Regions from separate parts of the Modestobacter lapidis genome, predicted to be linked through region 1. Evidence: predicted binding sites of a transcription regulator. Region 1 holds the regulator's gene; the other holds the start of a gene.
The links. The regulator LexA, encoded in region 1, represses DNA repair genes until DNA is damaged. The targets are predictions, from matches to a motif close to TCGAACANNTGTTCGA.
Positions count from the first base shown of each region.

Region 2: dinB (DNA polymerase IV) is a predicted target of LexA. The motif match lies at 1,884-1,899, and genes of this name have one in related genera.

Region 1 covers NZ_BAAGVS010000026.1:51,687-55,302, reverse strand. Annotated here, with positions in the region: gene nrdR (transcriptional regulator NrdR) at 1-366, opposite strand, end outside; gene ACYVG5_RS18910 (LysM peptidoglycan-binding domain-containing protein) at 794-1,366, opposite strand; gene lexA (transcriptional repressor LexA) at 1,641-2,450, shown strand; gene ACYVG5_RS18900 (esterase-like activity of phytase family protein) at 2,464-3,528, opposite strand; gene ACYVG5_RS18895 (phosphatase PAP2 family protein) at 3,500-3,616, opposite strand, start outside.
Region 2 covers NZ_BAAGVS010000004.1:294,343-297,958, reverse strand. Annotated here, with positions in the region: gene ACYVG5_RS08385 (DUF3040 domain-containing protein) at 65-475, opposite strand; gene dinB (DNA polymerase IV) at 607-1,857, opposite strand; gene ACYVG5_RS08375 (permease) at 1,964-2,659, opposite strand; gene ACYVG5_RS08370 (BatC protein) at 2,885-3,136, shown strand; gene ACYVG5_RS08365 (cupin domain-containing protein) at 3,436-3,616, shown strand, end outside.

The sequences.
Region 1 (3,616 bases):
CAGGTAGGCGACCTCGTCGAGTTCCCGCAGCGGCCGCAGGATGGCCAGCCCGACGTCGTGGCTGGGGACCTCCGCCGAGCCGAGGGCCCGGACCGCATCCTCGACCCGCTGCGCCAGCAACGCCAGCTGATCCTCACCGACGGGCCGCCCCTGACAGGCCCGCCGCACACCGGCGACGACCTTCGCCCGGTCGAACGGCTCGCTGACGCCGCTGCGCTTGACGACGGCGAGGACCGCCTCCTCGACGGTCGTGAACCGCCGCCCGCAGCCCGGGCAGGACCGGCGACGCCGGGTGGTGGCGCCCTCGTCGGTCTCCCGCGAGTCGACGACCCGGCTGTCGGGGTTGTGACAGAAGGGGCAACGCAACGGCTCGTCTCCTCTCGCGGCGGGGACCACCTCGGCCAGGGCCGGGGCCGCTCCTGTGGACTCACCCGGGGACATCCGGTGGATGCGAGGGGGAGAACGTGTGGAGCGGGTGTGGACGGGACTTACAACTGTGTAACCACTAGATGTTGTGGTCAGACCGTACGACTGCCCCCACAGGTGTGCAAGCTCTGCGGGGCGTGTCGTGTTCCACCACGACCCGCGGGACCGCCGCACCCCTCGGGTCACAGCTTCCGGGCGCCTGGCGGAGCTCCCGACGGGCCGCTCCGCGGGCCAGCGGTCGAGCCGGCGAACGCCGTCCGAGGGGCGCTCCGGAGTGGCAGCGACCTGGAGTGCAGCGACCCGTATTGCAGCGACCCGGGCAGGGCCGCCCCGGAGTCGCTGTTCGCGGTACCCGGGACAACTGCCGTCAGGGCAGCTGCAGCACCTGGCCGGGCACCAGGATGGTGCCCTCGAGGTCGTTGACCTCCGCGATCGCGTGGACGACGGCCCGGGTGTCCTCCTCCGGCGCCAGGCCCACCGCGATCGACCACAGGGTGTCCCCGGATCGCACGACGATGCTGCTGTCGCCGGCCAGCCGAAGACCGCCGGCCTCGCCGTCGAGCACGGTGGCGGTGACGAGCACGGCGATGACGATGCCCGTGGTGATCGCGAGTCCGGCGACCAGCCGGCGGCCGCGGCGGGTCAGCCGCAGCGGCGGGAACGCCGGCTCGGCGCGGCCGGCCGATCCGGGATCAGCGGCGCCGACCCTCCGCGCACCGGCACAGCCGCCGCGGACCGGCCGGACGACGGCCACCCCCGCGCCGCCTGCGGCCCGACCCCCGGGGCGTACGGCAGTACGGCGCGCGATCACCGGCGCAGCGGCCGGCGGACCACCGATGCGGGCCGCTCCGACCCGCATCGGCAGCGCCGGGTGGCGGGATCGGGACGGGGCCGTCCAGGACCGGCCGACCGGGCCCCCGCTGAGCTGCACACTGGTCATCGGGCTCACTCCCTCCATCGCCGGCATCCGGCACCACGCATCGAACGTCTGTTCGATCCGAACTGTGCGATGTCTACCGCACCCCGCCGACAGGAACACCCCGACACGGCGTCCGCTTCGAACATGTGTTTGAAACGGGGGGCCTCGAGGCGCTACCCTCGTGTCGATCAACGACGGCGCTCTCCGACCCCCGCCCAGCCGGCGGCTCGGCGGGCGCCCGTGGACGAGGGTGCGCAGACGAGCTGCCCGGCGCGCGGCCGGGCGAGGGGGACACATGGCGGTCGACAACGGGACACCGGAGAACGCACCGGGCGCTCCTCGCCGCAAGCGGGCGAGCACGCCGGCGGAGGCCGGCGGCGCGGCCGTCCGCGAGTTCCCCGACCGCGGCGAGGCCGGGGACGGGCTGACCCAGCGTCAGCGGCGGGTGCTGGAGGTCATCCGCGACTCCATCGAGCGACGCGGCTACCCGCCCTCGGTCCGGGAGATCGGCGAGGCCGTGGGGCTGTCCTCGGCGTCCTCGGTGGCCCACCAGCTGTCGGTCCTGCAGCGCAAGGGCTGGCTGCGCCGCGACCCGAACCGGCCGCGGGCGCTCGACGTCCGCCTGCCCGGCGAGGTCCCCGGCGAGGCGCCGGCCACCACGGCCGCGGGCACCGCCGCCGCGCTGGCCGGGTCCGGCGCGGCCAGCGGCACGGACGAGGCGACCGCCCCGGTCCCGACCTATGTCCCACTGGTGGGCCGGATCGCCGCCGGTGGGCCCGTGCTGGCCGAGCAGGCCGTCGAGGACGTGTTCCCGCTCCCCCGCGAGCTGGTCGGCGAAGGCACGCTGTTCATGCTGAAGGTGGCCGGTGACTCGATGGTCGACGCGGCGATCTGCGACGGCGACTGGGTGGTCGTGCGCCAGCAGCCGACGGCGGAGAACGGTGAGATCGTGGCGGCGATGATCGACGGCGAGGCGACCGTCAAGACCTACAAGCGCCGGGACGGCCACGTCTGGCTGCTGCCGCATAACCCGGCGTACCAGCCGATCGCCGGCGACGATGCCACGGTGCTCGGCCGGGTGGTCACGGTTCTGCGCCGGCTCTGAGGCGCGACCCGGATCAGGCGTGCCGGCGCAGCCTGCCCCAGGTCCAGACCACGATCGTGGCCACCACGGCGGCGAGCAGGGCGGCCACGACCGGCGACACCGTGTCGCGCTCGCTCCCCGCAGTGGCCGAGCTGGCCGACGGGTCGGTCGGGGCCGCAGCCGCCGGCGTGGCCGTGCTGTCGAAGGGCACCACGGTCACCACCGACGGGAGCCCCTCGCCGGCCACCACCAGGTCCCGGCTGTTGGCGGCGAAGCTGATCGCCTCGCCCTGCGGCGCCTCGGGCAGCGCCACCCGCACCGGGGCGCCGTGCAGTGCACCGACCACGTCCGAGCCCGTCAGCGGCCAGACGTAGGCGTCGGTGTAGGTACGCAGCGCCAACCGCTGCCCGTCCACGGACACCGCCCCCCCGGTGACCAGCAGCTGCCCGGCCCGGCCGACCGGCCCGCCCGGGGTGCCGGTGAGGGTGAAGCCGAGGTCGGCGACCTTGGTCATCGGCACGGTGGCGCCATCGGCGAGCGGGGCGTCGGGGCGGTAGACGGCGCTGGCACCCAGAACCTCCTTGGTGACCAGGTACGGCGTCCCGTCGGGGGCCAGCAGCAACGCTTCCGCGTCGTGCGGGCCGTCGGGATAGGTGAGCCGGGTCAGCGAACTGGTGCCGTCGGGGCGGAGCCCGATCATCGCCACCGTGGCCCGGTCCTGCCGGTTGTCGCCGGTATCGGCCAGCCACAGGGTGCCGTCGGCGGCGAGGGCGAGGTCCTCGGGGTCGTACGGGTCGACCTGCGCGGAGCGCACCTCGCCGACCGCGCACGTGGCATCGAGAACGTAGACCTCGGCCCGCGAGCCCCCGTCGTTCATCGCGAGCAGCGTGCCCCCGGCGGTGGCGAGGCCGGAGAGCTCGGGCAGCCGCGGATCGCCGATCGAGCACTGGGCGACCGGCGCCGCGTAGGCGCCCTCGGCCGCCTGGGCCGCAACGGGGAGCACCGCCCACATGAGGGCCATCGGGACGACCGCCAGCGCCCGGCCGGCCCGCGCGCTGCCACCGGCCGGGTCAGCCCGGCGTACGCCCTGGTCTGGCATGCGGCCAGCGTGACAGCAGGTGCTCGTCGAGCAGGTGAACCACGCCCAGCAGCAGGATGCCGACCGCCGCGCCGACGACCGCATCGGT
Region 2 (3,616 bases), on a different contig from region 1:
GCCGCCGCCCCCGGGGGGACGACGGCTGCCGTCGGAGACCGCTGCGCGGCTGCCGGGCCCGCGGCTACTGGTCGTAGCGGCGGCGGAAACGCTCCTCGAGCCGGTCCTTGAGCGGCTGGCGGCGGACCTTGCCGCCACCGGGGCGGCTGGGCCGGCCGGCGGTGCGGTTCGGCGCTCCGGGGCCGGAGACGACCTCGACGGCGCCGGTGGCGCTCTTGTAGTTGAGGACCCCGAGGGTGAGCCCGCCGAACATCAGCAGGAACCCGACGACGCCCAGCGGGACGTTCGGGACCGCCACCCCGCCGATCAGTCCGGCCAGGCCCACGACGATGAGCAGGGCGCCCAGTTGCATCGCCCGGCGGGCCTTCTGCCGGCGGTCGCCGGTGCGTACGGTCGAGGCGAACTTGGGATCGTCGTCGACGAGGGCGCGCTCGATCTGCTCCAGCAGACGCTGCTCGTGCTCTGAGAGCGGCACGTCGACCTCCAGGTGCACAGTGCAGGGGCCACCGGCGGCTGTCCGCCCGTGGGGACTCCGAGGATACGAGCCGTTGGCGGGGTGCGAAAGGCGAGTGCGCGCCGACACGCCCCTGTGAGCGTTCCGTCACCTCATTCCGGGGGCCGCCGGGGCCTTCCGGGCCGGTCGGCGGGGGCTCCGCGACCCGTTCCGGGAGCCCGGGTGCGGCTCAGCAGGGTGGCCGGGCGGACCGCGCCGGCCCCGAACCGCCGGGCCGCCCGGTCGGCGGCGAGCTCGGCGTCCCGGCGACCGTGCTCGCGCGCCCCGAGCTCGAGCTGCCGCGCCGTGCCGTCGGCCTCGACCAGCCCCTCCGCCCGGACGCCGACCAGCCGGATGCGGGCGCGGTCCAGCCCGAGGGCGTCGAACAGCGCGCGGGCGGTGTCGTAGAGCTCCTGGCCGACGTCGGTGGGCACCTTCAGGGTGCGGGACCGGGTGATCGTGGTGAAGTCGGCGAACCGCACCTTGATGCTCACCGTCCGGGTCAGGGAACCGGTGGAGCGCAGCCGACCCGCCGTCCGCTCGGCCAGGTGCAGCAGCTCCCGGTGGATGACCGCAGGGTCGTCGACGTCGGTGCCGAAGGTCTCCTCGGCGCCGGTCGACCGGTCGGGCTCGTCGGGCACCACCCGGCGCGGGTCACGACCCCAGGCCAGCTCGTGCAGGTGCGCACCGGCCGCCTGCCCGACCGCCCGCTGCAGGGTGCGCGCCGGCACGTGCGCGAGGTCGCCGACGGTGCGCAGGCCCAGCCGGAGCAGCACCTCCTCGGTCTTGGCGCCGACGCCCCACAGCGCGCCCACCGGCAGCGGGTGCAGGAAGTCCATGACCTCCGCCGGCCGGACGACCAGCAGACCGTCGGGCTTGGACCGGGTGGAGGCGAGCTTGGCGACGAACTTGGTGCCGGCCACCCCCACCGAGCAGGTGATGCCCTGCTCGTCGAAGACCCGGCCCCGGATGTACTCGGCGATCGAGACCGCGTCCCCCAACCGCCGGCCGGTGCCGGCCACGTCGAGGAACGCCTCGTCCAGCGACAGCGGCTCGACCAGCGGGGTGATCGACCGGAACAGCGCCATCACCGACCGGGAGACCTCGGAGTAGAGGGCCAGGTCGCCGGGGAGCACGGTCGCGGTCGGGCAGAGCCGCAGCGCACGGGCCGTGGGCATCGCACTGTGCACCCCGTAGCGACGCGCCTCGTAGGTGGCCGAGGTGACCACGCCGCGGTTGCCCGTCCCGCCGACGATCACCGGCGTGCCCGCCAGCTCCGGGTGCCGGCGCACTTCGACGCTGGCGAAGAAGGCGTCCATGTCGACGTGCAGCAACGTGCAGCCGGCCGCCCGGTCCCTGGTCACCACACCCCTCCCGACGTCCTCATGGATCGAACGCCTGTTCGATTCATGGGGACGATAGCCGGTCGGGACGCCGGACCGGAGCGCAACGGCGCGTGTCCCGGAGGGGTCAGCGGGCGGCGGCGGCCCGGTGCTCCTCGGTGTCCTTCTTGCTCGGCCACATCTTGGCGCCGAGCACGCCGCCGAGCGCCGAGGCCGCGATCGACAGGCCCAGGCCGAGGACGGCCCAGCTGGCACCCGAGCGGACGGTCTCCAGCGCACTGGCCGCCTGGACATCCGGGAGGTTGGCCTGCTGGAGCGAACCGGCCTGGCTGATCACGTTGGCCAGCGAGCCGAAGAGCGCGCCACCACCGAACAGGGTCAAAAAGACGATCGTCACCACGCCCAGCGCCCAGACCAGGATGCCGTGCAGCAGCCCGTCACTGACGCCACGCCACAACGCCGAGGCGCCCGCGGTGAGCCCACCGAGGAAGAACGCGAACAGCCCGATGAGGCCGCTGATCCAGTTGGCGTCGTTCGAGCCTCCCCCGCCGACGTCCCACCAGCCGAGGGCGAAGGTGGCCAGTTCCAGGAGCAGGAAGGTGGGGACCGCGACGATCAGGCCCGCCCACACCGGCCCCCAGCGGACCCGGTCCCGCCGGGGCGGGGCGATCGAGAGCTGCGTCGGGCCGTCGTGCCGTTCGACCTCGCGGACCATCGGCTCGGCCCGCACGTCGCGGGTCGCGCCGGCTGCCAACTCCTCGGTCCCCTTCGGTACCACGTTGCCCTGGGAGCTGACGTCAGTGTGCGTACGACTCTCGGTCATGACCTGTCCCTTCTCGTGCGTCGTCGTGTCTGACAGGTCATGAGGTGCCCGGCCGGGCCCAGCCCTCCACGACACGGCCTGGACCGTGACCGGATCGTCATAGAGCCGCAGCCGGGCTCCGGAAAGGCCGGCCTCCCGCCCTATGTGCGGGAAGTCGATCATCGCGGTAGAACTGGGCCAGGTGGTCGCCGGCCGGCGGCCGCGAGGACGACGATCGGAGGAGCCATGGCGCTCGACGACGACGACATGACCAGCACGGAAGGCCCGGCCGATTCCGGTGCCGCCGAGAGCACGCCCGGTCAGCACGACGGCGGCGCGGACGGCGGTGCCGATGGTGGTGCCGACAGCGGTGCCAACAGCGGTGCCGATGGCGGCGCGGACGGCGGCGCGGACGGCGGTGCCGACGGCGGTGCCGACGGTGGTGCCGACGGTGGTGCCGATGGCGGCGCCGACGGTGGCGCGGACGGTTCGGCCTGACCACCAGCACGACCACGCAGGACCGGGCGTCGTCCTCCTCCGAGGGCGACGCCCGCCCGGCCCTGCGTCGCTGTATCCGCGTCGACCCGCAGGTCTTCGCCGCGGAGCACTGGTCGCGCCGGCCCCTGCTCTCCAGCGCTGCGGAGCTGGGTGGCACGTTCACCGACCTGCTGACCCTCGCCGACGTCGACGAGCTGCTCAGCGTCCGTGGGCTGCGCACGCCCTTCCTGCGGATCGCCAAGGACGGCGCCGTCGTCGACCCCAAGCGCTTCACCAGCCCCCAGGGCGCCGGCGCCGAGGTGGCCGACCAGGTCTCCTCCGACGCGGTGCTGCGGCTGTTCGCCGACGGCAGCACCGTCGTCCTGCAGGGGCTGCACCGGCTGTGGCCGCCGCTGATCGGGTTCGCCGGCCAGCTGGCCGCCGACCTCGGGCACCCCACCCAGGTCAACGCCTACGTCACCCCGCCGTCCGCGCGGGGCT